Regions from separate parts of the Mesorhizobium sp. M1004 genome, predicted to be linked through region 4. Evidence: predicted binding sites of a transcription regulator. Region 4 holds the regulator's gene; each other region holds the start of a gene.
What was found. The regulator LexA, encoded in region 4, represses DNA repair genes until DNA is damaged. The targets are predictions, from matches to a motif close to TGTTCNNNNTGTGTTCNG.

Region 1 (5,710 bases), on a different contig from region 4:
TACCGAAGGCAGCGAAGGCTACGTCAACGGCAATATCTCGGGAGACCATGTCTGCTATACGAGCAGCGGACACCCGGCTGAATTCTCGAGCGACAAACCGTTCGGGTTCCATTCCGTGATGCTGACAGCGGCATGGTTGAAGTCCGAAGGCGAAACCGCACTGGTCGAGAGCTGGCTTGGCGACCGGCTGATCGCCAGCGACACGATCGTCCTGTCGGCACTGGCGCCCGTCCACTATGCGCCGATGCTGGCGGCGGTGACGCGCGTGCGCCTCTCCACGAGCCACTATTGGCAGCTCGTGCTCGACGATCTGGTGGTTGTGCGCTGAAGCGTGTCGCGATTAATCGGGGTGAAAGGGTTTATCGCGGATTGGAAGCACCGTTCGCGGTGACCTGCGAGAGCTTGCCTTTTTTGACCAGCACCGGTTTAAGATAGGTTTTCTTCATTTTCCACTCTCCACGTCGGGCACCCAAAGCCCTGTTCCCGGCCAGACGGCACGAGGCGTCGGATAATCGGCTGCTAGACTGCGACCGGCCCGGAGCCGTTACCATTGTCGGCTGTAACCTGCGAGAGCTTGCCCTTCTTGACCAGCACCGGCTTCGAATAGGTCTTCTTCATGCCGCATCTCCAGTGTCAGGCGAGGCCGCCAGATCAGGCGACAGTCCGACTCAACGACCTCACTCGATCGGGCCGGAACCCGCTCCATTGGCGAGCGCCGTAACCTGCGAAAGCTTGCCTTTTTTGACCAGAACAGGCTTCGAATAGGTTTTCTTCATAGTGAATCCTCCAGGCTTACGCGATAATGCCAGACGGATCGGCACTGTCAACCTTCGCGGCGCCGTCGTCCCGTCCCGGGTTTTCTTGGCGCCGATGCGTTAACCGCAAATCCACCTTCATCGAGAAATCGTTGTTCTTGGGCGTGCATGGCGTGGCCGGGTTGCGGTGCGAAAAATGTCCGAAACTGCGGCGGGTCTGGCCTGGTTGGTCGGCCTGCTCAAACAGAGCGGCAATGCAGCGCGGACTGGCCCAGCCTAAACATTGGCCTTGCCGTCGCGCCGCACTCACAGTTCCTTCTCCGCCAGTTCGCGGAAGGCATCGGGAACCGAGCGCCGGGCTTCCAGCGCCACGGCGCCATAGTCGACAGCCTCTCTGCCAAAGCGCTGGCGGATCTTGTCGATGGCGCGGTCGGCGCCAAAGCGCGCCAGGCCTTGCCTGCTGCCGGGCCGCTGCTTTTCATCGGCAAGCCCGAGCGGCAGCTCCAGCTGCAGCTCGGCACTTTCTTCTAGCTGCGACACCGAGATCGCCAGCAGCGAGATGGTCTTCTCCCGAGGGTTGGCGGCCAGCACGCCGCGCACCAGCTCCCCGGCGATTTCGGCCAGCATCGCGGTTGCCGAAATCGGCTGATCGAGCGTCAGCGAGCGTGTGACAGCGTGCAGATCGGCGAAACGCACGCGCACCGTCACCGTGCGCCCGGGCCGTGATTTCGCCCTGAGCCGGCTTGCGACCCGGTCTGCCAGATGCAGCAGCACGGGTCCGAAGATACGCGCCTCGGCCGGCCGTCTGCCAAGCGCCGACTGCGCGCCGGCGGAATGCGACCGCCTGTGGGTTTCGAGCTTTCGCGGGTCGCGGTTCCATGCCAGCGACGCCAGCTTTTCGCCGGTGGCGGGCCCGAGCAACCTTCGCAGCGCCCCGCTATGCGTCTTTGCCAACTGGCCGATGGTCTCGATGCCGATCTCGGCCAGCCGCGCCTTGGTCGCCGGGCCGACGCCCCACATCAGGCCAACCGGCAGATCATGCAGGAAGGCAAGTTCGGTGTTCGGATCGACCACCACCAGGCCGTCGGGCTTGGCCACCTGCGAGGCGATCTTGGCCAGATGCTTGGTGCGCGCCACGCCGATCGAGATCGGCAGGCCGAGCTCTGCCCGGACGCGCCGACGCACCGTGGCGGCGATCTCGGCCGGCGGCCCGAACAGATGCGTGCAGCCGGCGACGTCGGCAAAGGCTTCATCGATGGAAATCCGCTCGACCAGCGGCGTGAAATCGTCGAGCACCTTGATGGCGGCGTCGCCCAGCCGCTGATAGTCGGCGAAATGGCCGCCGACGAAGATCAGTCCGGGGCAAAGCTCGCGCGCGCGTCGTCCGGGCATGCCGCCGCGCACGCCGAAAGCCCTGGCTTCGTAGGAAGCGGCAAGCACGATGCCGCCGCCGACGGCGATCGGCTTGCCCCTGAGCGCCGGGTCGAGCAGCTGCTCGACCGAGGCGTAGAAGGCGTCGAGATCCGCATGCAGGATGGTGGGCTCCATCCCGACCGTTCCCTTTGCGGCGTTGCAGCATTAGCCGCGTCTGTTGTGAGAGGCGTTTTTGCCGAACAAATAGAGAACAAACAGGGCCTATTGTCAAGCGAAGCCGTTGTCGCTGGCCTGCCCGTTCCAGGTCGGGCTGTCGAGTGCTCCGCCTGGGCATCGGACCTGCGGAACATTGTCTCTCGCCTCGGCGTTCATATCCGCGACGGGACGCTGTTTTTGTGGAGGCCGGTATGGGCCAGTTCGAGATGATCGACCTCGTCAGCGTCATTGACGCCTGCACGAGCGATCGCGTTGCCGGGCACTGCGTGTCAATGGCCAGGGCGGTGGAGGAGTTGCGAGTGCTGACCGGTGATTTCGTATCGCCGGACGAGACGGTGGCCAACGCGCTGTCGGCAGTGGCGCTGGGGCGCGGCTGCGCGGTGGTGTTCGACGAGCGAGCGGGCGCCGACATCTTGCTGACGCCGTAGCGGGGCGGCGCCGGGTTGTGGCAGCCAGAAAAGTCGAACAGCGTGCAAAAAGCTGTGCAGGCATGGCCCATAAGCGGGGCGTGGAAAAGTTCTGCGCGTGGGTGTATTCTCCAGGTCGCAAGCGGTCGCAGACCGCATAGGGGGAGAAATGACATGCCGAGGGTTTCAGAACTCTTTTTCAAAACTGCCATCTTGTTCCTGATGTTGGGGATTGCGGCCGGCCTGCAGATGGCGATCTCGGGTGACCACGCCGCTTTTCCGGCGCACGCGCATATCAATCTGCTCGGTTGGGTGACGAGCGCCATCTTCGGCGGCTACTACGCGCTCAATCCGCAAAAGGCGGCGCGTCGCATCGCCATGATCCACTACGGGCTCTACACTCTCGGCTTGGTGATCATGCTGCCGGCGCTGTATGTGATGCTGCAGGGAAACCCGGCGCTTGAACCGATCGTCGCCGGCGGCTCGCTCATTATCGCCGCTGCCGTTCTGGTTTTTGCTTTCGTGGTGTTTTCGCCCGAAACGGCGCGCTCGGTGTCCGGCGTGGTTCCGGCCTCTCGCTGACTGTTCGCGCGCGGCGATCAAAGTCCGACTCGCGTTCGCGACCCGCGACACGGGTTGGCCAGGCCGATGGCCGCAGCCGCTGGCTGCGGTGTCTATCGCCGCGTCGGCGCTTAACATACCCGAGTCCCACCACGTATTATTTCGTGACTATTTGGCGCCGGAACCTTCCCAGATATCGCGCGTTGCGGCGACTGTATTCGCGCTGCCTTATATAGGCAGCCTTGAGTACGTCCACAGCATGGGTTGGGGGAGGAGCAGGCCACCATGTCGAACAGAGAAATCGGAACGTCGGCCTCACTGGGCCGACGCATCGCCGATCTGAAAGCCAGGATGCGAGACGCCAGCGTTACTGAACACGAGATGCAGACCTTCCAGAAGGTCGCAGCCATCATGGGAGGTGTCGAAGGCTCCCTACGCCTCGACGCCGACGACCTGATCGCGGCGTCCTTCGTCACCGAGGCGCTCGGCGATCCCGGGTCGAATTGAAGGTCAGAGCCCGTCGGCACTCAAGTGCCGGCGGTCGATGGCCCGGTTCGCAGCGCCGCGATGCCGGAGCGTGTCTGCACCGCCCGCGGCGGGGATTTCTTGCGCACTTTGAAGATTTCAGGCGAGCGGCCTCGACGGCGCTTGAAATATTGGGCTTCGCGTTCGTGCTTCTCGGCTGCTTCTCGGCTGTCGAAGGTGCCGAGATTGTCGCCGTCCAGCCCTTGACCACAAGGGCTAAGCCAAACCGCCAAGGCGCCTTAAACGAAGGATCCGGCCAGCCGGATCCTTCGAAATATCGCGATGCTCCGGCATCGCCTTCAGCTCATCCTTGGTCCAACTGGTGACGGCGTGGACGTCCCGGGAAACCTCTCGGAAGTCCGCGGTCGCTGCCTTACACGTCGTCGAACGGGCCGCCGCGCCTCGCCAGATCGTGACCAATGGCGGCTTCCTCGGCGTCGTCGGGCAAGGCATCGTCACTGTCCTGGTAGGGGTTGTCGTCATCCTCCTCGGGCAATTCGCCTTCCTTCTCGACACCGGTGGTGTCCGGCAGGCTTTCCTCATCTGCTCCGTCGGGCAGGACCGTTGCGCCACGTAGCGCATCCCAATCCTGCCGGCGCGGCGTCGGCGCTTCCACCTCGTCATTGGCGATCCTGTCGCGGGCATCGTTTTTGCTCGGTGGCGCCTCGACCTCGTCATTGGGTTTTCTGTTTCGTTCTTCCATGATTGCCTCCTCCGGGCGGCTTTGCGTCGAGAAGGTGGAACTCACTTCCGGCTGTCAGGTTCCGGCAACCACTCCATCTCCGTGGAACCAATTGCCGCCAGTCTGCTTTGCCAAGGACTAGTCTGCTTTGCCAAGGAGATGAATCCAGAGGAGCTGGACCATGAAGACTTTCCCCCTCATCCCATGCGTGCTGCTCTTGGCGCTGGCCGACCCGGCGGCTGCGCAGGACAATGGCGACCAGCACGGCCCTGCCGCGCCTTGCCAGGCGCAGCCTCAGGACGATGGTCAGAAGCCGCCGCTCGCCAATGGCGGCGGCGAATCGACCAGCACGCTCGGTCCCTGCGGCGGCGTGCTGCAGCCGCCGCCCAGTGGTGACCAGGGTATGACGCAGCCGCCGCCGGATCAGGGCAAGACGCCGGTGATCAAGCCTGGCGAGGTGCCTGCGCAGCCGCCGGAGCAATGACCTTTGCTTGAAACTTCACGGCGTGGCACGAAGGCGGTCGGTTCCGGTCTTGGCCGGGCGACGCGGTCACCGGATCAATGCCGGCGCCGGCCGCAATCGCCACCGGAATTGGAGCCGTGCATCATCCATGTCGAAGGTCTCCTGAGGGATTGTGCTTCAATGCGAATCTTGCGGGTGCGGGTTCTGCTGGCATGACCGGGAAGCCGATCAATTTAGTCTCCGCTTGCGGAACAAGACCGTACCGGCTGCGTTTGCCTCCAGGAGCCCGCCACCTCGATCTGCGCTGTTTTCGCCTCATGCGGGAACACGGCGGAGCTCGCCAACAACGACAGGAGACGAAGATGAAAACCATCCTTATTCCCGCCGTCGCCGGGCTCGCCATGATCGCTGGTATCGGCATTGCCGCCGCCGACGAGGTCATCGTCACGCAGCCGGCACAGCAGCAGGTGATCATCACCCCGGAACAGCGCACGGTCGTGCACCAGTACGTAAAGAAACATCCGCTTGCCTCGGTCAATCTGCTCGGCGTCGAATTGAATGTCGGCACTGCCTTGCCTGACACTGTCGAGCTGCAGGAGGTTCCCGACGTTCAGTACAGATATGCCGTCGTCGACAACCATACCGTGTTGGTCGACCCCGGCACGCGCAGGATTGTCGAGGTGGTCGAGTAACGCTCGATAACCTAACCATTCATCGGTGATACGGC
Region 2 (5,710 bases), 110 kb from region 4:
CGGCATGCAGGATGGCGTCCTCGTCATGCTCGACGACGATCACCGTGTTGCCGATGTCGCGCAGATGCTTGAGCGTGTCGAGCAGGCGGGCATTGTCGCGCTGGTGCAGGCCGATCGACGGCTCGTCCAGCACATAGAGCACGCCGGTGAGGCCGGAGCCGATCTGCGACGCCAGCCTTATGCGCTGGCTCTCGCCGCCCGACAGCGTGCCGGAATTGCGCGACAGCGTCAGATAGTCGAGGCCGACATCGTTGAGGAAGCGCAGGCGGTCACGGATTTCCTTGAGAACGCGCACCGCGATCTCGTTCTGCTGGTCGTTGAGATGTGGCGGCAGTTCGGTGAACCACTGGTCGGCCTTGCGGATCGACAGCTCTGTGACTTCGCCGATATGCTTGCCGGCGATCTTCACCGCCAGCGCTTCCGGCTTCAGCCGGTATCCCTTGCAGACCGGGCAGGGCGTCGCCGACATGAAGCGCTCGATCTCCTCGCGCATCCAGGCGGATTCGGTTTCCTTCCACCGCCGTTCGAGATTGGGAATGACGCCCTCGAACGTCTTGGTGGTCTTGTAGGAGCGCAGGCCGTCATCATATTGGAAGGTGACCTCGCGCTCGCCGGTGCCACGCAGGACGGCATCCTTAGCCTCTTCGGTCAGGTCTTTGAACTTGTCGCCGAGCTTGAAGCCGTATGCCTTGCCCAGCGCTTCCAGCGTCTGCGCATAATAGGGCGAGGTCGATTTCGCCCACGGGCTGACGGCGCCGTCGCGCAGCGAGACGTTTTCGTCCGGCACGATCAGGCTGGCGTCGATGGCGCGCTGATTGCCGAGGCCGTCGCAGGTCGGGCAGGCGCCGAACGGGTTGTTGAACGAGAACAGCCTGGGCTCGATCTCCGGAATGGTGAAGCCGGAAACCGGGCAGGCGAATTTTTCCGAGAACAGGATGCGCTCATGCGTCTCGTTCTTCGATTTGTTGACCGAGTCCTCGCCGGTCTGGCTGGCGTCGAGCGGCCGGTCGGCGAACTCGGCCACCGCCAGCCCTTCCGCCAGCTTGAGCGCCGTTTCGATGGAATCGGCAAGCCGTGTCGCCAGGTCGCCGCGCACGACGATGCGGTCGACGACGACATCGATGTCGTGCTTGTACTTCTTGTCCAGCGCCGGCACATCGGCGATCTCGTAGAAGACGCCGTCGACCTTGACGCGCTGGAAGCCCTTCTTCTGCAGCTCCAGCAGTTCCTTTCGATACTCGCCCTTGCGGCCGCGCACGATCGGCGCCAGCAGGAAAAGGCGCGTGCCTTCCTCGACCGCCAGCACCCGGTCGACCATCTGCGAAACCGTCTGGCTCTCGATCGGCAGGCCGGTGGCCGGCGAATAGGGGATGCCGACGCGCGCAAACAGCAGGCGCATGTAGTCGTAGATCTCGGTGACGGTGCCGACTGTCGAGCGCGGGTTCTTCGACGTGGTCTTCTGCTCGATCGAGATGGCCGGCGACAGGCCGTCGATCTGGTCGACATCCGGCTTCTGCATCATTTCGAGGAACTGGCGCGCATAAGCCGACAGGCTCTCGACGTAACGGCGCTGGCCCTCGGCATAGATGGTGTCGAAAGCAAGCGACGATTTGCCGGAGCCCGACAGGCCGGTCATGACGATCAGGCTGTCACGCGGCAGGTCGAGATCGACATTCTTCAGGTTGTGTTCGCGTGCCCCGCGAATGGAAAGGTATTTATGGTCGGCCATCGCCGGTCGCCGCCTCAGGTCTGGTGTCAGTGGGATCGGCGGGTTTTCCCGGCCATTCCCTATGTAGGTATTTTTGCCGCCACGTCGAGAGACGCCACACTTCTCGACCAAAGCCGTTTAACCGTCTTTCGCGCGAAGGGGCAAGCGGAAAGAACAAAGACCGAACACGCTCCTGACAAAGCTGTGCAGAAACTGACAAGGTGTTTGAGAAACTGACCCTGACGTAAGCTCCCGGCGATCACATTTTCCGTAACCGGCTATTCAAGGTTGACGTCGTCGAATCGGGGGCGCACTCTGCCGGAGTCAACGGAGCCGGCCGTCTTTGATGGCCTCGCCGCCCATAGCGGCCTGCGAGACGCCGCAGGTTTTTGCGATTTGTGCTTCGGATTGACACCTGTCGCAACGGACATAGGAGCGGAGCATGACGCCACCGGATAGTCCCTTGAGGCTCCACCTGCTAGTGGAGCCGCGGCGGGCATAAGTGCCAGGTAGTTTCGAGGCATTGAAGTGTATGTGTCCAAATGGACGCATCGCGACAATCCAACAAACCACCCGACAAACCGTGACCTGCCGAATCCCACAAAAATCAGAGACGGCTAGTCGGATCGTCGGCTGAACGCCGCGAAGCATCCGAAATCAAAGTCGGTATAACACTACCGGCAGTTTGGATTTGGAATCCAAGAAAAGCCCCGACCGTTAGCGGAAGCAACGGCGGGGCTGTTCTTTTGTGAGGAAGTCGTCGGCGCAGGCTTTCTCTCCCGTATAGTAGCTGGGAGAAGGGGCTACCGGCGCGGCGGCTTGATCCCACCCGTGCCGACATCGACAGTGATGCTGCCGGAAATCTTGACATCGGTGTCGCCGATCTTGAACGTGCCGTTCTCGCCGGCAGGCAGCGCGTCGTCCGGCTCCGGCTGCGGCGCGGGCTTGGCGATGCGGTAGTCGCCGGTCACGCCGGGCAGGGCGCCTTTCCGCGACGTGCTGGTGCTGCCCCCGGCAAAGGCCATGCTCGATGTCGCCGCCGTGATGGCAATGGCTATGGTCAGTCTGTTCAGGTGGTAGCGCATGCCAAGACTATAGTGCCGCGCTCAAGGCGAGGCCAGACCAGCGGCGTTGAAATTGAGGGAACACCGGCCTGCATTCGATACGGTGATCAGGCCGCTGCCTGCTTGCGGGTGTCGAAGACGTGGTCGACGAGGCCCCAGTCCTTGGCCTCCTTCGCGGTCATGAAGAAATCGCGGTCAAGCGTGCGTTCGACCTGTTCGTGGGTGCGGCCGCAATGGTGAGCGTAGAGGTCGGCCATGTGCCGCTTGGTGCGCAAAATGCCTTCGGCGTGACGCTGGATGTCGGAGGCCTGGCCCTGGAAGCCGCCCAAAGGCTGATGCAGCACGATGCTGGCATTGGGCAGCGCGATGCGCCGCCCCGGCGTTCCCGCCATCAGCAAGAAGGAGGCCATCGACGCGGCAAAGCCCATGCACACGGTCGACACCGGGCAGCTGACATATTGCATCGTGTCGTAGATGGCGAAACCGCTGGTCACCACGCCGCCCGGCGAGTTGATGTAGAGCGAGATCTCCTTGTCGGGATTGTCCGATTCCAGCGACAGGAGCTGGGCGCAGACCAGCGCCGACATGCCGTCATTGATCTCGCCATTGACGAAGATGATGCGCTCGCGCAGCAGCCGCGAGAAAATGTCGAAGGCGCGTTCGCCGCGGCTCGATTGCTCGATCACCATCGGCACCAGATTGGCAAAGCCGCTCATCTCATTGTCTCCGTTTTGATTTTTCCGGTTCAGGCGGCGCGCAGCAACAGGCGTGGCGCGTTGGCGGCGACAGGCCGCTTGGGCTTGTATGCGCGCAGCCAGAGCCGGCAGCCGGCGCCGGCCATCGCGACCGCAGGCGTCAGGACAAACCCGTCATGGACGATGCGCAGATGCGTGCCGCCGGAAACGGTGCGGGCGAGTGTGAAGGTGACGATGCTCCCCAGCTCCTCGCGGTCGGCGTCGCCGGAACGCTCGCGCCAGGAATAGCGCAGCAGGCGCCCCGGTTCGGCATCGAGCACTTCGCACTCGATCGGCTTCTCAGGCCCGGCAAAGGCAAAGCGGCTGCCGGTTTCCGGATTGATGTCGTTCGGCATCATCCATTCCGCCAAGAGGTCCGGCACGGTCAGTGCCCGCCACACTTTTTCCGGTGCGTCCGGCAGATCGCATTCGAAGGCGAGGGCATCTTTGGCGGTCTGCGTCTGCTTTTCGTCGGTCATTGGTCCATGTCCTTCAAAACGACCTTCAGTCTTTCGATGCGCTCCGGCCAGAATGCGCGGTAGCGTTCGATCCAGCCGAGCAGCGGCTCGAGCCCTTGCGGATCGGCGCGATAGTAGGCGTTGCGGCCGGCGCGTCTTTCGCTGACTAGGCCTGCGCCGCGCAGCACGGCAAGGTGCTGCGACACAGCCGGCTGCGACACGCTCATGCCGGTGCGCAACTCCGACACGCTCATCTCGCCGGAAGTCAGCCGCTCGTAGACGGCGCGTCGCGTCGGGTCGGCCAGGGCGCGAAAAATCTCTGCTTCGATCATGGCAAAAGCATAAGTCGATACTTATCGATTTGGCAAGGGGTGTTTTGAATGCCGCGCATTGATTGGATCCTGCCGGGCCTCTAAGCCGTGGGGAACAAGATGGGCCGATCATCGCGAGGCAGGAGTAGTATTTATGAATTCCAACGTCGATCTTTCGTCCGCCGAGAACCTCAACGAGGCTCTGAGGCTCTATCGCCGCCTCGTACTCGGTATAGGAGCGATCGCCGTCATCGGTTTCGTGGCCGTGATCTTGTTGGCCAAGCTGGGTACGGCGCTATCGCCGCCATACGGGATTTACATCTTCGGCGAAGGATTGGGGACCTGGGGCCTAATCGCGGTGGTAGCGGCGCTCGTCGCTCAGGTGTGGTGGCACGGGCGCGCGATCGGGAAATTGCTGAATGACCCGGCTCTGAAATCTGAACCTGCAGTCGGGCTGATGTCGGCGCCAACCGTGATCGCACAGCGCGCCCATGGCATGGGCATGGAGTGGAGCGGCTTTTTCGGTCCGTTGCGACCAGCTAAAAAAACGGCGCTGACGACACCGCTTCTCGCCCCTGCGTGTCAGCTAAATCCACGCGCCCGCGTCCGCGATTGCTGCCATTCCTTGACAATCCGTGGTTAACAGTATAGGAACGAAAAGGGAACAAAAACCTTGTGGGAAAAGCCAGCCGCGGCAAGCCAGGATTGTGCGCGGCCTGTAAGGTGAACGACTTGAAATTTGTTTCGGATGAGCACGGAGAAGTGTCATGGCGGGTAGCGTCAACAAGGTCATTCTGGTCGGTAACCTCGGCGCGGACCCTGAAATCCGCCGCCTGAATTCCGGTGATCCGGTCGTCAACATCCGCATCGCCACGTCGGAAAGCTGGCGCGACAAGAACTCCGGCGAGCGCAAGGAAAAGACCGAATGGCACAACGTGGTCATTTTCAATGACCAGATCGCCAAGGTCGCCGAGCAGTACCTGAAGAAGGGCATGAAGGTTTACGTCGAAGGCCAGCTGCAGACACGCAAATGGCAAGACCAGACCGGCGCCGACAAGTACACGACCGAAGTCGTGCTGCAGAAATTCCGCGGCGAGCTGCAGATGCTCGATTCTCGCGGCGAGGGCGGCGGTCAGGTCGGCAACTATGCCGGCGGCAGCGGCGCGAGCCGTGGCTCGGATTTCGGCCAGTCTGGCCCCAATGAGAGCTTCAACCGCGGCGGCAACAGCGGTGGCGGCGGTTCCAAGGGCGGCGGTGGCGGCGGCTCGTCGCGCGAACTGGACGACGAAATCCCGTTCTGAGCTGACGGTAGTCAGCGATATCTGAGGAGAGGGCGCGATGTCGCTCGGACCGCTTCTATCGGCGCGCCCTCCCATTCCATGGCACGCCTTCGCGGCCCTTGCCGCGCTGGCCATTGGCGCTACGCAACTAGCGC
Region 3 (5,710 bases), on a different contig from region 4:
GTTCCGCTTCGATCTCATCCATCATCTGCGCAAATTCGTCGCTGATTGCATTTTCCGAGGCGAAGGCAGCGCGAATCGCATCCCAAGCCGTGAGTCCAGGCTCGGCCTTGCCTTCTTTTTCCGCAACCATGCCTTTTCGCAATAAATCGATCGCCTTGAGCGAGAGGCTTTGGCCGCCCTTGCGTGCCGCATGCTCGATTTCACGCTTCAACGGCTCGGGAATATCTCTGATCAACATATCGCCCATCTGAGTCTCCAGTCTGATATCAATGATATCACGCAAGGAAGCGTCTCTCAATAGGGGCGGGTCGAGACGGGATTTTGTGCGAGTCGCCGAAAGCAGGGCCTATCCCACCAGCTTGCCCGGCCCCTTGTCCTTGGCGAGCTTCTTGAACTTCTTGACCACCATGTCGCGCTTCAGCTTCGAGATGTGGTCGATGAACAGCACACCGTTGAGATGGTCGATCTCGTGCTGCAGGCAAGTCGCCATCAGGCCTTCGGCCTCGATCTCCTGCAGCTTGCCGTCGCGGTCGAGATATTTCACGCGCACCGAGGCGGGACGCTCGACCTCGGCGTAATAGTCCGGGATCGACAGGCAGCCTTCCTCGTAGACCGAGCGGGCGTCGGCGCTTTCGAGGATTTCGGGATTGATGAAGACATGCGGCGCCGGCGGCTCGTCTTCCTTGGCGAGGTCGATGACCAGCATGCGCAGCGGCTCGCCGATCTGGATTGCGGCCAAGCCGATGCCCGGCGCATCATACATCGTCGCCAGCATGTCATCGGCCAGTTTGCGCAAAGGCGCGTCGACGCGTTCGACTGGTTTGGAAACCTGGCGCAGGATGGGATCGGGAAGGATGATGAGCGGCTTGATCGACATGGCGCCTCACCTAAAACGTCGCAGGAGAAGCGTCAACCGGTGCGAATCGGTCTCGTTCACGTTTTGATCTGTGCCAGGTCTGCGAATCGGCTATGCTGGCGGGATGAACGACCTGAGCACCATCCTTTCCGAACCCGTTGCCCGGCTTGGCGCCACGACGATCACGCTCGGCCATGCACTGGCCCTCGGCGCGCTGGTGTTTCTCGGCCTGTTCCTGGCGCTTGTCGTGGCGCTGTGGCGATCGGCCAAGGCGCGCACCATCGCCGCGGCGGAAGCCGCCGACCACGCCCGCGACGCCGAGGCGCGGATGGCCGGCATTTTGCAAAGCCAGGCCGAGATGCAGGGCCGCATGGGCGCCATCGCCGACGTGTTCGGCGCAAGGCAGGCCGAACTCAACCAGTCGATCGGCCAGCGCCTCGACGCCATGACCGGCAGGCTCGGTCAAACCATGACCGAACAGACCAAATCGACGCATGAGAGCCTCGCCAAACTGCAGGAACGGCTGGCGGTCATCGACACCGCGCAAGGCAACATTCAGTCGCTGGCCGGCCAGGTCGTGCAATTGCAGGCGATCCTGTCCAACAAGCAGACGCGCGGCGCCTTCGGCCAGTCGCGCATGGAGGCGATCGTCGCCGACGGCCTTCCGATGGGCGCCTACGAGTTCCAGGCAACACTGTCAAACGGCAGCCGTCCCGACTGCCTGGTCAGGATGCCGAACGGTGCGCCGCAGCTTGCCATCGACGCCAAGTTTCCGCTGGAAGCCTGGAACGCCATCCGCGCCGCCGATGGCGCCGAACAACAGAAGATCGCGGCCCAGGCTTTCCGCCGCGACATCGAAATTCACGTCCGCGATATCTCGGAAAAATACCTGATCCAGGGCGAGACGCAGGACACCGCCTTCATGTTCGTGCCGTCCGAATCGGTGTTCGCCGAAATCCACGAGAATTTCGACGCCGTGGTCCAGAAGGCGCACCGGGCGCGTGTCATCATCGTCTCGCCGTCGCTTTTGATGCTGTCGATCCAGGTCATCCAGGCCATCCTCAAGGACGCCCGCATGCGCGAACAGGCGCATCTGATCCAAGGCGAGGTGATCCGGCTGATGGAAGACGTCGCGCGCGTCGACGAACGCGTGCGCCGGTTGCAGACGCATTTTGGCCAGTCGGCCAAGGATATCGACGAGATACTGGTGTCGACGTCGAAGGTGACCAAGCGCGGCCAAAAGATCGAAGCGCTGGAGTTTGGCGAAAGCGAAGCCGAAGTGCGCGGTGGCGGACCCGCCAAGGCCGAAGCCGGGGTGCGGGTGGCGGATTCCAAGACGGGGCAGCTCAGGCTACGTGTCGTCGAAGGCGACGATTAAAGCGCGTCGCGCTGAAACGGATTCATACGACGCGCTTAAGTCTTTGTTTTGATGCATGTCGTTGTCCCGGAACCGCGGCACACTTCTGGGCGACATGCATTAGACCGTAGCCACGATCACGTGCGCCTGGATCTTGGCCGCAACCTCGCCGCTGCCGTGCCTGGCTGCAATCACGGACGCGGCGTGATCGGTTGCGGCTTCCAGTTTTCCTCTGGCCTCGATTTCGTTGCGAAGCGGAGTTCCCTGGCAATAGGCAACCGCCGGAAGGCGCGGCGAGGAGGCACGGCTTTGTTCGGCCCTCGTCTCGATCACCACACGGGAGAAACCTGCGGCTTCCAACTCGCCGCGGATCAATGCAGTGTCATTGTAGCCGTGCGGCGTGCGGGCGAGAAAGCGGGGCGGATCGTTCGGAAAAATCTCCGCAAGAGCATTCGTCACATCATTGGCGAATACATTCTCTTCGATGCGATCCCACACGTTGAACAGGAAATGGCCGCCGGTCTTCAGGACCCGCTTTGCTTCGCGATAGCCGGCGGCTCGGTCGGGAAAGAACATCGCGCCGAACTGACAGCAAACGAGATCGAAAGCCGCATCTTCGAACGGCAGCGCCAGAGCATCCGCCTGACGCCATTGTATGCGACTGTCGGGAGCTTGTCGCGAGGCCGCGTAGTCGAGCATAGGCTGGTTGAGGTCGGTCACGACATAGCTTGCGCCGGGAGACAGTTTTGGAGCCAATGCGCGGGTGACAACGCCGGTACCGGCGGCGACTTCCAGGACGGCGCCGGGCGACAAGGACGCTGCCCGTCGTGCCAAATCCGCGGCGAACGGCTCGAAGATCAGCGGCACCATGTAATGGTCGTAGTTTTCCGGAATCGAGCCGGCAAACACTTTGTCCGTTTCCGACATTGCTATCCCCCGCCATCCGTTTGATGGCTAGCCTAGCACATTATTGGCTGGTTTGGGCCGCGTTTAACCGGGAGGCAGGTGCTACTGCGCCTCTACGATGCTTACGCCCTCGAATTCCGGAAGCCAGTGCAGGGCCGATCGGTGCCATTTCTGTTGGGTCGGAACGAGATCCTCGCGTTGCCGCGCGGTCCCCGCCCTGATCCCATAGACCTTCGGCCCGTCGCCAACCGACGTTGCGTAAAGATGGGAACCGCAGTCGCCGCAGAACGCCTGGGCACGCTTGGCGCCGCTCGATCCCGTCTTGATATAAACCTTCGGTGTGCCCTTTGTGATCCTATAATGATCCTCAGGCGCGGGAACAGTGACACGAAAGGCGGTACCGGTCAGTTGCTGGCAGTCGGTGCAATGACAGATAGAGGTCTTTTCCGGGTCGACGTCTGCTTCATAAGTTATGGCGCCGCAATGGCACCCACCATCGATTTTCATCGTTGATTCTCCGAAATCCGTCGGGTGATCTTAGCGGGACCAGGCGATGGCGCCAACGGTGGACTGCTGGTCCAGAACTAGTCCGACGCCGCCTCGACCTGCTTGCGCCGGTGCTCCCAGGTTCCGGTCGTCTGCGGCTTGACGAACAGTCTGGTGATCTCCGGCATTTCTTTTTTCAAGAGCGCCTCGATGCGCTCGACACAGGCTTCGATCTCAGGCGCCGTCAGATGGTCCTCGAATTCGATGCTCAGCCCAGCGACGATCTGTTGCGGGCCGAGATGGACGGTGAGAACGCCGTTGGCCCGCTGCACTGCCGGATCCTGCTGGGCGATGGCCAGCACCTTGGCCTGCACTTCCGGCGAGGCCGGCTCACCGATGAGCAATCCCTTGCTTTCGCGCGCCAGAAAGATGGCGGTGGCGCCGAGGATCATCGCGATGCCGATCGAGGCGACGCCGTCGAGCTCGGGCATGTCGAGGAGTTCGGCCGCCAATATGCCGGCGAAGGCGACGAACAGACCGAGCAGGGCGGCGCTGTCCTCGAACAGGATCGTGTAGACGCTCGGATCCTTGCTCGATTGCACGGCCTGCAGCCAGCCTTGGTTGCCCTTCTGCTGGCGGAACTCCTTCAGCGCCACGTACCAGGAGCTGCCCTCGAACAGCATTGAGAGGCCCAGCACAATGTAGTTGATTTTGGGATTGGCGACCGGCTGAGGCGCCATGATGTGGACGACGCCTTCATAGAAGGACACGCCAGCGCCGAGCGCAAAGACGAGCAGGGCGACAATGAAGCTCCAGAAATACAGCTCGCGGCCATGGCCGAGCGGGTGCGTGCGGTCCGGCGGACGGGCGGCGCGGTGCATGCCGTAGAGCAGCAGCCCGCCATTGCCGGTATCCACCAGCGAGTGCACGCCTTCCGACAGCATCGCCGAGCTGCCGGTGAAGAAGGCGGCGACGAATTTGGTCATAGCAATAGCTAAATTACCGGCGAGCGCCGCGTAGATGACCGTCTTCGACCCGCCATGCGCTGCCATGCTGTCCCTCCAAGGCGCCCAATGTAACGGCCTGCCGCCGAGCTCCACAGGCATCACAACGCACGAATCGCCTGGTCGTTCAGGTTGAAGGCCAGCTTGCGGAAAGACGCCCCTATTCGATGATCTCGTCCGTCCACACCTTGAAACCAGCCAGCGTGCCCGGTCCGAAGATGTGGGTCAGCGGCACGTCGGCGGCGTCGCGACCCGACGCGATCAGGATGCGGCCGATGCGTGGCGAATTGTTGCGCGGGTCAAAGACATGCCAGCGGCCACCGAGATAGACCTCCATCCAGGCTGCGAAATCCATGCTCGCCCAAGGTTTGGGCAGGCCGATGTCGCTGATGTAGCCGGTGCAGTAGCGGGTCGGGATGTTTAGCGCACGGCAAAAGGTGACGGCGAGGTGGGCAAAGTCACGGCAGACGCCGCTTTGCTCGCGATAGGCTTCCGCCGCGGTGCGGGTCGGCCGCGCATTGCCGTAGCTGAAGACGATATGGTTGTGGACGAAGTCACAGACCGCCTGGACGCGGGCAATACCGAGCGGCGTATGCCCGAACAGCCGCCAGGCTTCGCTGGCCAGCAGATCGCTCTCGCAAAAGCGGCTGGGCAACAGGAACAGCAATGTGTCCGACGGCAGATCGCGCACCTCGTGCTGCCAGGCCATCAGGTCGCCCATCTCGAACGTGCCGGGGTCGCGGATTACCGAATCGGTGCCGAAGGTGAAGCGACCGGGCGGGGCGACGAAACGGTTGCACCAATTGCCGAAACTGTCGCGGTAGCTCTGGATCGGCACCGGCGGGTTGGAGGTCAGGAAATCCGGGCGCTCGAGATCGGAGGCCCTGGAGTAGTGGACGTTGAGCATCGCGATCAGCGGCGTTTCCTGCGGAAAATCGAAACTCATCTCGCTGCCGATGCGGATTCGCATTGTCGTCCTGACCGCACTGCCTGATCATCGCCGGGCGAAGGCATGGCCGATGCTGCAGTGCGAAGGCAACCATGGCACGGACCGGAATGGTTTACGAGCAAATTAGAAACCGGTTGAAAGCGGCCCGACGG
Region 4 (5,710 bases):
GCGGCACTGCCCGACTACAAAGCCGCCGTGACAGCGTTGGCTTGGTCACGCATATTGACCTTTCTGCAATCATTATCGTGAACACCGCAACTGTGTGCAGTCCGGTCTCGCCACTAAGGAAGCATGATTGAAAGAAGGACTACCGATGACCAGAAACGCCGACCATACGGAGGGTGATCCGTTCTACCATGGCACCCGGGCGGATTTGAAACCCGGGGATCTGCTGAGCGTCGGCCACCCTTCCAATTTCAGAGGTAAACCACTGTCATGGATCTATTTCACCCAGACACTGGAAGCCGCCATCTGGGGAGCAGAGCTTGCAACGGGTGACGGTCGTCAAAGGATTTACATCGTAAAGCCGACGGGGTTTTTCATGGATGACCCTAACCTGACCGATAAAAAATTTCCCGGTAATCCGACGAAATCCTACCGCTCCCGTGATCCGTTACTCATCCTGGGGGAGCTCGCTGAATGGCAGGGTCATACACCCGAACAATTGAAGGCAATGCACGATGGGCTTGCTCGCCTGAGGGCGGAGGGCCGGGATATGATTGAGGATTGAGCGTCCTTGGCGAGTGATGGTCAATTCCGGCGCGGTGGACGCGACCGCACGGACTTTCGCGCTTTGCGCGTTCATGTAGCATAGGAGGTCTGGGGCGCAAGGGGCAGACCCGATGGCTGGACGTGGCCGGGGCACGAAGGAAGGCGAAGGCGCCGAGGCAAGCGTCAGCGAACGCTCGCTGTTTGCCGATAGTCCCTATGCCGAGCCGCTGCCCCTCGCGCTGCCTGAGCCGCATCCCGGCGTCGCGCCTGCGCTGCCCGGTCACGCCTTGCCGGCGCAAGTCACAGCGCCCGGATCTATCGCCCGCCTGCGCAGACGGCTTCGCCGTCCGTCATGGCCCGCGCTCCGCCGCAGCCTTGCCGCGGCCGCCAACACGGAGCTCGACCGGGGCGTCGCCTTCCTGCTGGTGCCGGTTTTCCTGGCGGCCGGCGTCATCATTTATTTCTCGCTGGCCGGCGAGCCCGGCTTTGCGCAGCCAATCGCCATTGTGGTGCTGGCGACATGTTGCGCTGTCGCCACGCGATCGCGGCCGAGGACGCATCTGTTCTGCATGGCCGCGATGCTGTGCGCGCTCGGCGTCGTCGCCGCCAAAGTCGAGACCTGGCGCGCCGGAACGCAGATGCTCGGCTCCGAGATTCAGACACGGCTGACCGGCCGCGTCGTCAGTCTCGAACAGATGGAAAGCGGCCGCATCAGGCTGACGCTCGACGTGGTTTCGACCGCTTACCCCGAGCTGCGCTACGCCCCGGAGCGGGTCAGGCTCTCGGCGCGGACCGTTCCCGCCGATATGACCGCCGGCTCCCTGATCACCGGCTATGCCAGGCTGTTGCCGCCGACCGGTCCGGTGCGGCCGGAGAGCTACGATTTCTCCTTCGACAGCTATTTCACCGGTATCGGCGGCAGCGGCTTCTTTCTCGGCAATCCGAAAACCATTGCTACGCAGGGACCGCCGCCGCTGACCGCGCGGCTCTCCTCGGCAATCGAGAACGCGCGCGAAAACATTGCCGACCATATCAGGGGCAAAATCGGCGGCGCCGAAGGCGAGATTGCCGCGGCGTTGATTGTCGGGGTGCGCGCCGGCATCCCGGACGAGGTCAACGAAGCGATGCGGCGCACCGGCATCTACCACATCATCTCCATCTCCGGCCTGCACATGGCGCTGGTTGCCGGCACCATCATGGCGTTGCTGCGTGGCGCCTTTGCGCTGTTTCCCGATTTCTCTTCGCGCCGCCCAGTCAAGAAATATGCAGCAGTGGCAGCACTCGTCTCCATCGCCGCCTATCTCGTCATTTCAGGCATCGTGGTCGCCGCCGAGCGCAGTTTCATCATGCTAGCGGTCATGCTGGTCGCGGTACTCTTCGATCGTGCCGCGCTCACCATGCGCAATCTGGCGATCTCCGCCATTGCCGTCATCCTGGTGTCGCCGCACGAGGTGGTCGGTCCCAGCTTCCAGATGTCGTTTGCCGCCACCGCCGCCCTTGTCGGCGCCTATGCCGGCTGGGCCGATTACCGCGCCGACAAGGTGAGAACGCCGCTGGCAAAGCGCTCCTTCGTCGGCTTCCTGTCGCGAAAATTCGCGCTGGCCATGGGCGGCCTCGCCATGACCTCGATCATCGCCGGCAGTGCAACCTTGCTGTTCGCCATCTGGCATTTTCAGCGTGTGTCGCCGCTCAGCCTGATCGCCAATCTGGCCGTGATGCCGATTGTTTCGTTGATCGTCATGCCCTTTGCCGTGCTCAGCGCACTGGCGATGCCGTTCGGCGCCGACGGGCCGTTCCTCTATGTGATGGGCAAGGGTCTGATGGCGATGATCGCTATATCGGCCTGGATTTCCGAGCGCTCGCCGGTCGACGCCGTCGGGCTGATCTCCATCCGCTCGGTGCTGTTGGTGGCGGTCGCCCTCGTCATCGCCACCATGGCCACCACCTGGCTCAGGCTGGCGGCCGTGCTTTTCGCGCTGGCCGGCCTGTTGACGGTGCCGCAGGTGCTTACGCCCGACGTGCTCATATCCGAGGACGCACATCTGGTGGCCATGCCGATAGGTGGCGGCGAACTCGCCCTCAACCGCGAACGCTCCAACGAATTCACCACGGACAATTGGAAACGGGCGCTGCGGGCCGAAACCATTATCCCGCCCGAGATTTTCGAGGCAACAGATACGCGGTTCGATCTCGATCCGCTCGATCTGCCGCCCGGGTCGCCCTTCTATTGCATGGGCGATCTCTGTATCGCCCGGCACCCTTCCGGAGCCATTGTAGCGCTTGCGAAAGACCGCAAGACGGCGCGGCCGGCCTGTGCCTTCGCGAGCCTGATCGTCATCGATGACGCCACCGCCTACAATCCGTGCCGCGACCCGCTGGTGCTGGTCGTGACGAAGAAACAGCTGGCCCGCGACGGCAGCGCCGCCGTCTTCTTCGATCCGCAATCGGCAGCTGCAGCGCCAACCATCCGCTTCGCTGTCGACAAGCCGTATCGCCCCTGGCACGAGCAACGCCGCTTCTCCCGCGAAGCGCGCGGCCTGCCGCCTTACAACCAGCGTGAAAAATACAAACCCAAGCCGGCTCAGTAGCGCCGGATCAATCCGACAAGCTTGCCCTGCACCTTCACCCTGTCCGGTCCAAAAATGCGGGTCTCGTAGGCCGGGTTGGCGGCTTCCAGGGCGATCGAGGCGCCCTTGCGGCGGAAGCGTTTCAGGGTCGCTTCCTCATCGTCGACCAACGCCACCACGATCTCGCCGGGGCTGGCTGTGTCGGCATTGCGGATGATGACCGTGTCGCCATCGAAAATGCCGGCCTCGATCATCGAATCGCCCTTGACCTCGAGCGCGTAGTGTTCGCCGCCCATGATCATATCGGGCGGCACCGAGATCGAATGGGTCTGATGCTGGATGGCGTCGATCGGCACGCCGGCGGCGATGCGTCCCATAACCGGGATTGAAATCGCGGAAACGGCATCGTCATTGCCGGCCGACATCGAACGCGACGGCGAGCCCGGCTTGATCTGGCGGCCGAGACCGCCTTGGCCCATCGCGCCTTGTCCTTGGCCGCCTTGCCCTTGGCCGGTTTGACCAAGACTGCCCTGAATCACGCTCGGCGAAAACTTCCTCGCCGCATTGAGGCCTGGTGCGATCGAGTCGGGCAGCCGCAGCACTTCCAGCGCGCGCGCCCGGTTCGGCAGCCGGCGAATGAAACCGCGCTCCTCAAGCGCCGTGATCAGGCGGTGGATGCCGGACTTGGAGGCGAGGTCGAGCGCTTCCTTCATCTCGTCGAAGGACGGCGGGATTCCGCTCTCCTTCAGGCGTTCATGGATGAACATCAGAAGCTCATGTTGTTTGCGCGTCAGCATCGCGGCCCCCAAGGGTTCTGAAATCAGAATCAGAAAAAACAAACCCAGAACAAACACTATCTGTTCCAGTTGTGTTCCGCAACCTTTTAAAGTTTAATGAATGTGTTGACGTTTTGTTCAGCGTAACGTTCGGCGCTGCGAGCGCCGCCTGCGCCCATTTTCCGGCAACGGGTGAAACGAAGCCAAAGTGCCCTGCGCGTCGGCTACGACCGCCGCTTCCTTTTCGGACGGGGCTGCGCAGCATCCGCGCCGGGTTCGCTCTGGGCATAGACCTGCAGCGTGTAGCCGATGTGAGCGGTCATCAGAGTTTTCGCACGTTCGACGTCGCGATCGAGGGCCGCTTCCATCAGGGCGGTATGGTGTTCGATCGCCACGGCGTCGCGCAGGGCCGCCACGGCCTTCCGGTGTCCATCCGTGCGGCCGGCGGCGGCGCGCAGCGTCGGGGCCAGACCCAGAAAGCGGTGATGGCGATGCAATTGGTCGGAAATCGTCGCATTGAAGCGCAGCAGCCAGCTGGATGTCGCGGCACTGAGCAGCGCCGCATGGAAGGCATCGTGTTTTTCGTACCACGCGTCGACCGCATCATCCGATGGATCGTCGAGAACAGACCCGCACCGTGAGAGACGATAGTGGGCGGCAACGACCGCGTCTTCCCACTCACGGTCGCCCTTCTCGATCGATTCCACCAGCAGGGGCAGTTCGACCACCAGCCGCGCACGCGCCAAATCCTCGAGCTCCGCCCGAGAGGCGGGAGCGACCGCAAACCCGCGGTTGCTGATGGCGGTCACAAGCCGTTCCGCCTCCAGCCGCGACAGCGCCTCGCGCAACGGCGTCCAGCCGATGCCGTAGGTGTTGCGCAGCGTGCTCAGCTTCAACGGCGCGGCAGGCGCCAGCCGGGTCGCAAGAATATCGCGCCTGAGCAGGCGATAGGCCACTTCCGTCTTCGAGGTCTGCTCGTCATCCAGCATCGTGATCCATCAGACATAAACGCTCGACTGAGCATTATATATCAAAGCCTTTCAATGGGTGAATTATATATAATGTTTGACAGTTCAAGGGCGACCCCTCAAGATCGCCGGCATGTTTGGGCGGGCAGGCTCCGCCGCGCGCGTTTGTCCATGGAGGGGCGCCGAATCATGATGACACCCGATCTCGCTGCAATCGAAGCAATGGATGCCGCCGATCCGCTGCGCTCCATGCGCGAACGCTTTGTCTTGCCGCAAGGCGTGATTTATCTCGACGGCAATTCCCTGGGTGCCGCGTCACCAGCCGTCTTCAGCGAATTGCAGCAGGCCGCCACGCAGGAATGGGCGCACGACCTCATTCGCGCCTGGAACACGGCCGGCTGGTTCAACATGCCGGTGGAACTGGGAGATCAGCTCGGACGACTGATCGGCGCGGCTGACGGGCAGACGGTGGTCTGCGACACAACCTCGATCAACATCTACAAGCTGCTGCACGCAGCGCTCGGCATGCGGCCGGATCGGTCGGTCATCGTTGCCGAGGGCGACAGTTTCCCGACCGACCTCTACATGGCCGAAGGCGTCGCCTCGACCCGGCCGAGAACGCGGCTGCGGCTGGAGGGCGTCGACGCGGCCGCAATCGAGGAGCTGATCGACGACAGCGTTGCCGTCATCCTGGTCAACCACGTCAACTACAAATCCGGCCAGTTGCGCGACATGCCGGCGCTGACGCGCAAGGCACATGACGCCGGCGCGCTGATCATCTGGGATCTCTGCCACACCGCCGGCGCCTTGCCGGTCGAACTCGACCGTGCCAATGCCGATTTCGCCGTCGGCTGCA

Region 1: the regulator LexA is predicted to act here: its motif matches at 2,365-2,382, upstream of dinB (DNA polymerase IV).
Region 2: the regulator LexA is predicted to act here: its motif matches at 1,879-1,896, upstream of uvrA (excinuclease ABC subunit UvrA).
Region 3: the regulator LexA is predicted to act here: its motif matches at 931-948, upstream of NKH54_RS21235 (DNA recombination protein RmuC).

What each region holds. Positions count from the first base shown of each region.
Region 1 covers NZ_JAMYNB010000006.1:388,609-394,318, reverse strand. The annotation lists gene NKH54_RS15890 (hypothetical protein) at 1-328, shown strand, start outside; gene NKH54_RS15885 (hypothetical protein) at 520-618, opposite strand; gene NKH54_RS15880 (hypothetical protein) at 678-776, opposite strand; gene dinB (DNA polymerase IV) at 1,062-2,303, opposite strand; gene NKH54_RS15870 (hypothetical protein) at 2,537-2,773, shown strand; gene NKH54_RS15865 (heme-copper oxidase family protein) at 2,927-3,334, shown strand; gene NKH54_RS15860 (hypothetical protein) at 3,599-3,820, shown strand; gene NKH54_RS15855 (hypothetical protein) at 3,841-4,071, opposite strand; gene NKH54_RS15850 (hypothetical protein) at 4,212-4,541, opposite strand; gene NKH54_RS15845 (hypothetical protein) at 4,702-5,004, shown strand; gene NKH54_RS15840 (DUF1236 domain-containing protein) at 5,346-5,675, shown strand.
Region 2 covers NZ_JAMYNB010000005.1:213,906-219,615, reverse strand. The annotation lists gene uvrA (excinuclease ABC subunit UvrA) at 1-1,729, opposite strand, end outside; gene NKH54_RS12655 (hypothetical protein) at 2,512-2,733, opposite strand; gene NKH54_RS12650 (ATP-dependent Clp protease proteolytic subunit) at 2,880-3,488, opposite strand; gene NKH54_RS12645 (SRPBCC family protein) at 3,518-3,985, opposite strand; gene NKH54_RS12640 (ArsR/SmtB family transcription factor) at 3,982-4,296, opposite strand; gene NKH54_RS12635 (ABC transporter ATP-binding protein) at 4,430-4,918, shown strand; gene ssb (single-stranded DNA-binding protein) at 5,043-5,576, shown strand; gene NKH54_RS12625 (DUF2306 domain-containing protein) at 5,614-5,710, shown strand, end outside.
Region 3 covers NZ_JAMYNB010000010.1:135,060-140,769, reverse strand. The annotation lists gene NKH54_RS21245 (hypothetical protein) at 1-247, opposite strand, end outside; gene def (peptide deformylase) at 347-877, opposite strand; gene NKH54_RS21235 (DNA recombination protein RmuC) at 981-2,234, shown strand; gene NKH54_RS21230 (class I SAM-dependent methyltransferase) at 2,334-3,140, opposite strand; gene NKH54_RS21225 (GFA family protein) at 3,222-3,626, opposite strand; gene NKH54_RS21220 (cation diffusion facilitator family transporter) at 3,704-4,657, opposite strand; gene NKH54_RS21215 (transglutaminase-like domain-containing protein) at 4,770-5,579, opposite strand; gene NKH54_RS21210 (hypothetical protein) at 5,651-5,710, shown strand, end outside.
Region 4 covers NZ_JAMYNB010000005.1:105,137-110,846, reverse strand. The annotation lists gene arr (NAD(+)--rifampin ADP-ribosyltransferase) at 146-562, shown strand; gene NKH54_RS12040 (ComEC/Rec2 family competence protein) at 675-3,131, shown strand; gene lexA (transcriptional repressor LexA) at 3,125-3,907, opposite strand; gene NKH54_RS12030 (GntR family transcriptional regulator) at 4,111-4,875, opposite strand; gene kynU (kynureninase) at 5,044-5,710, shown strand, end outside.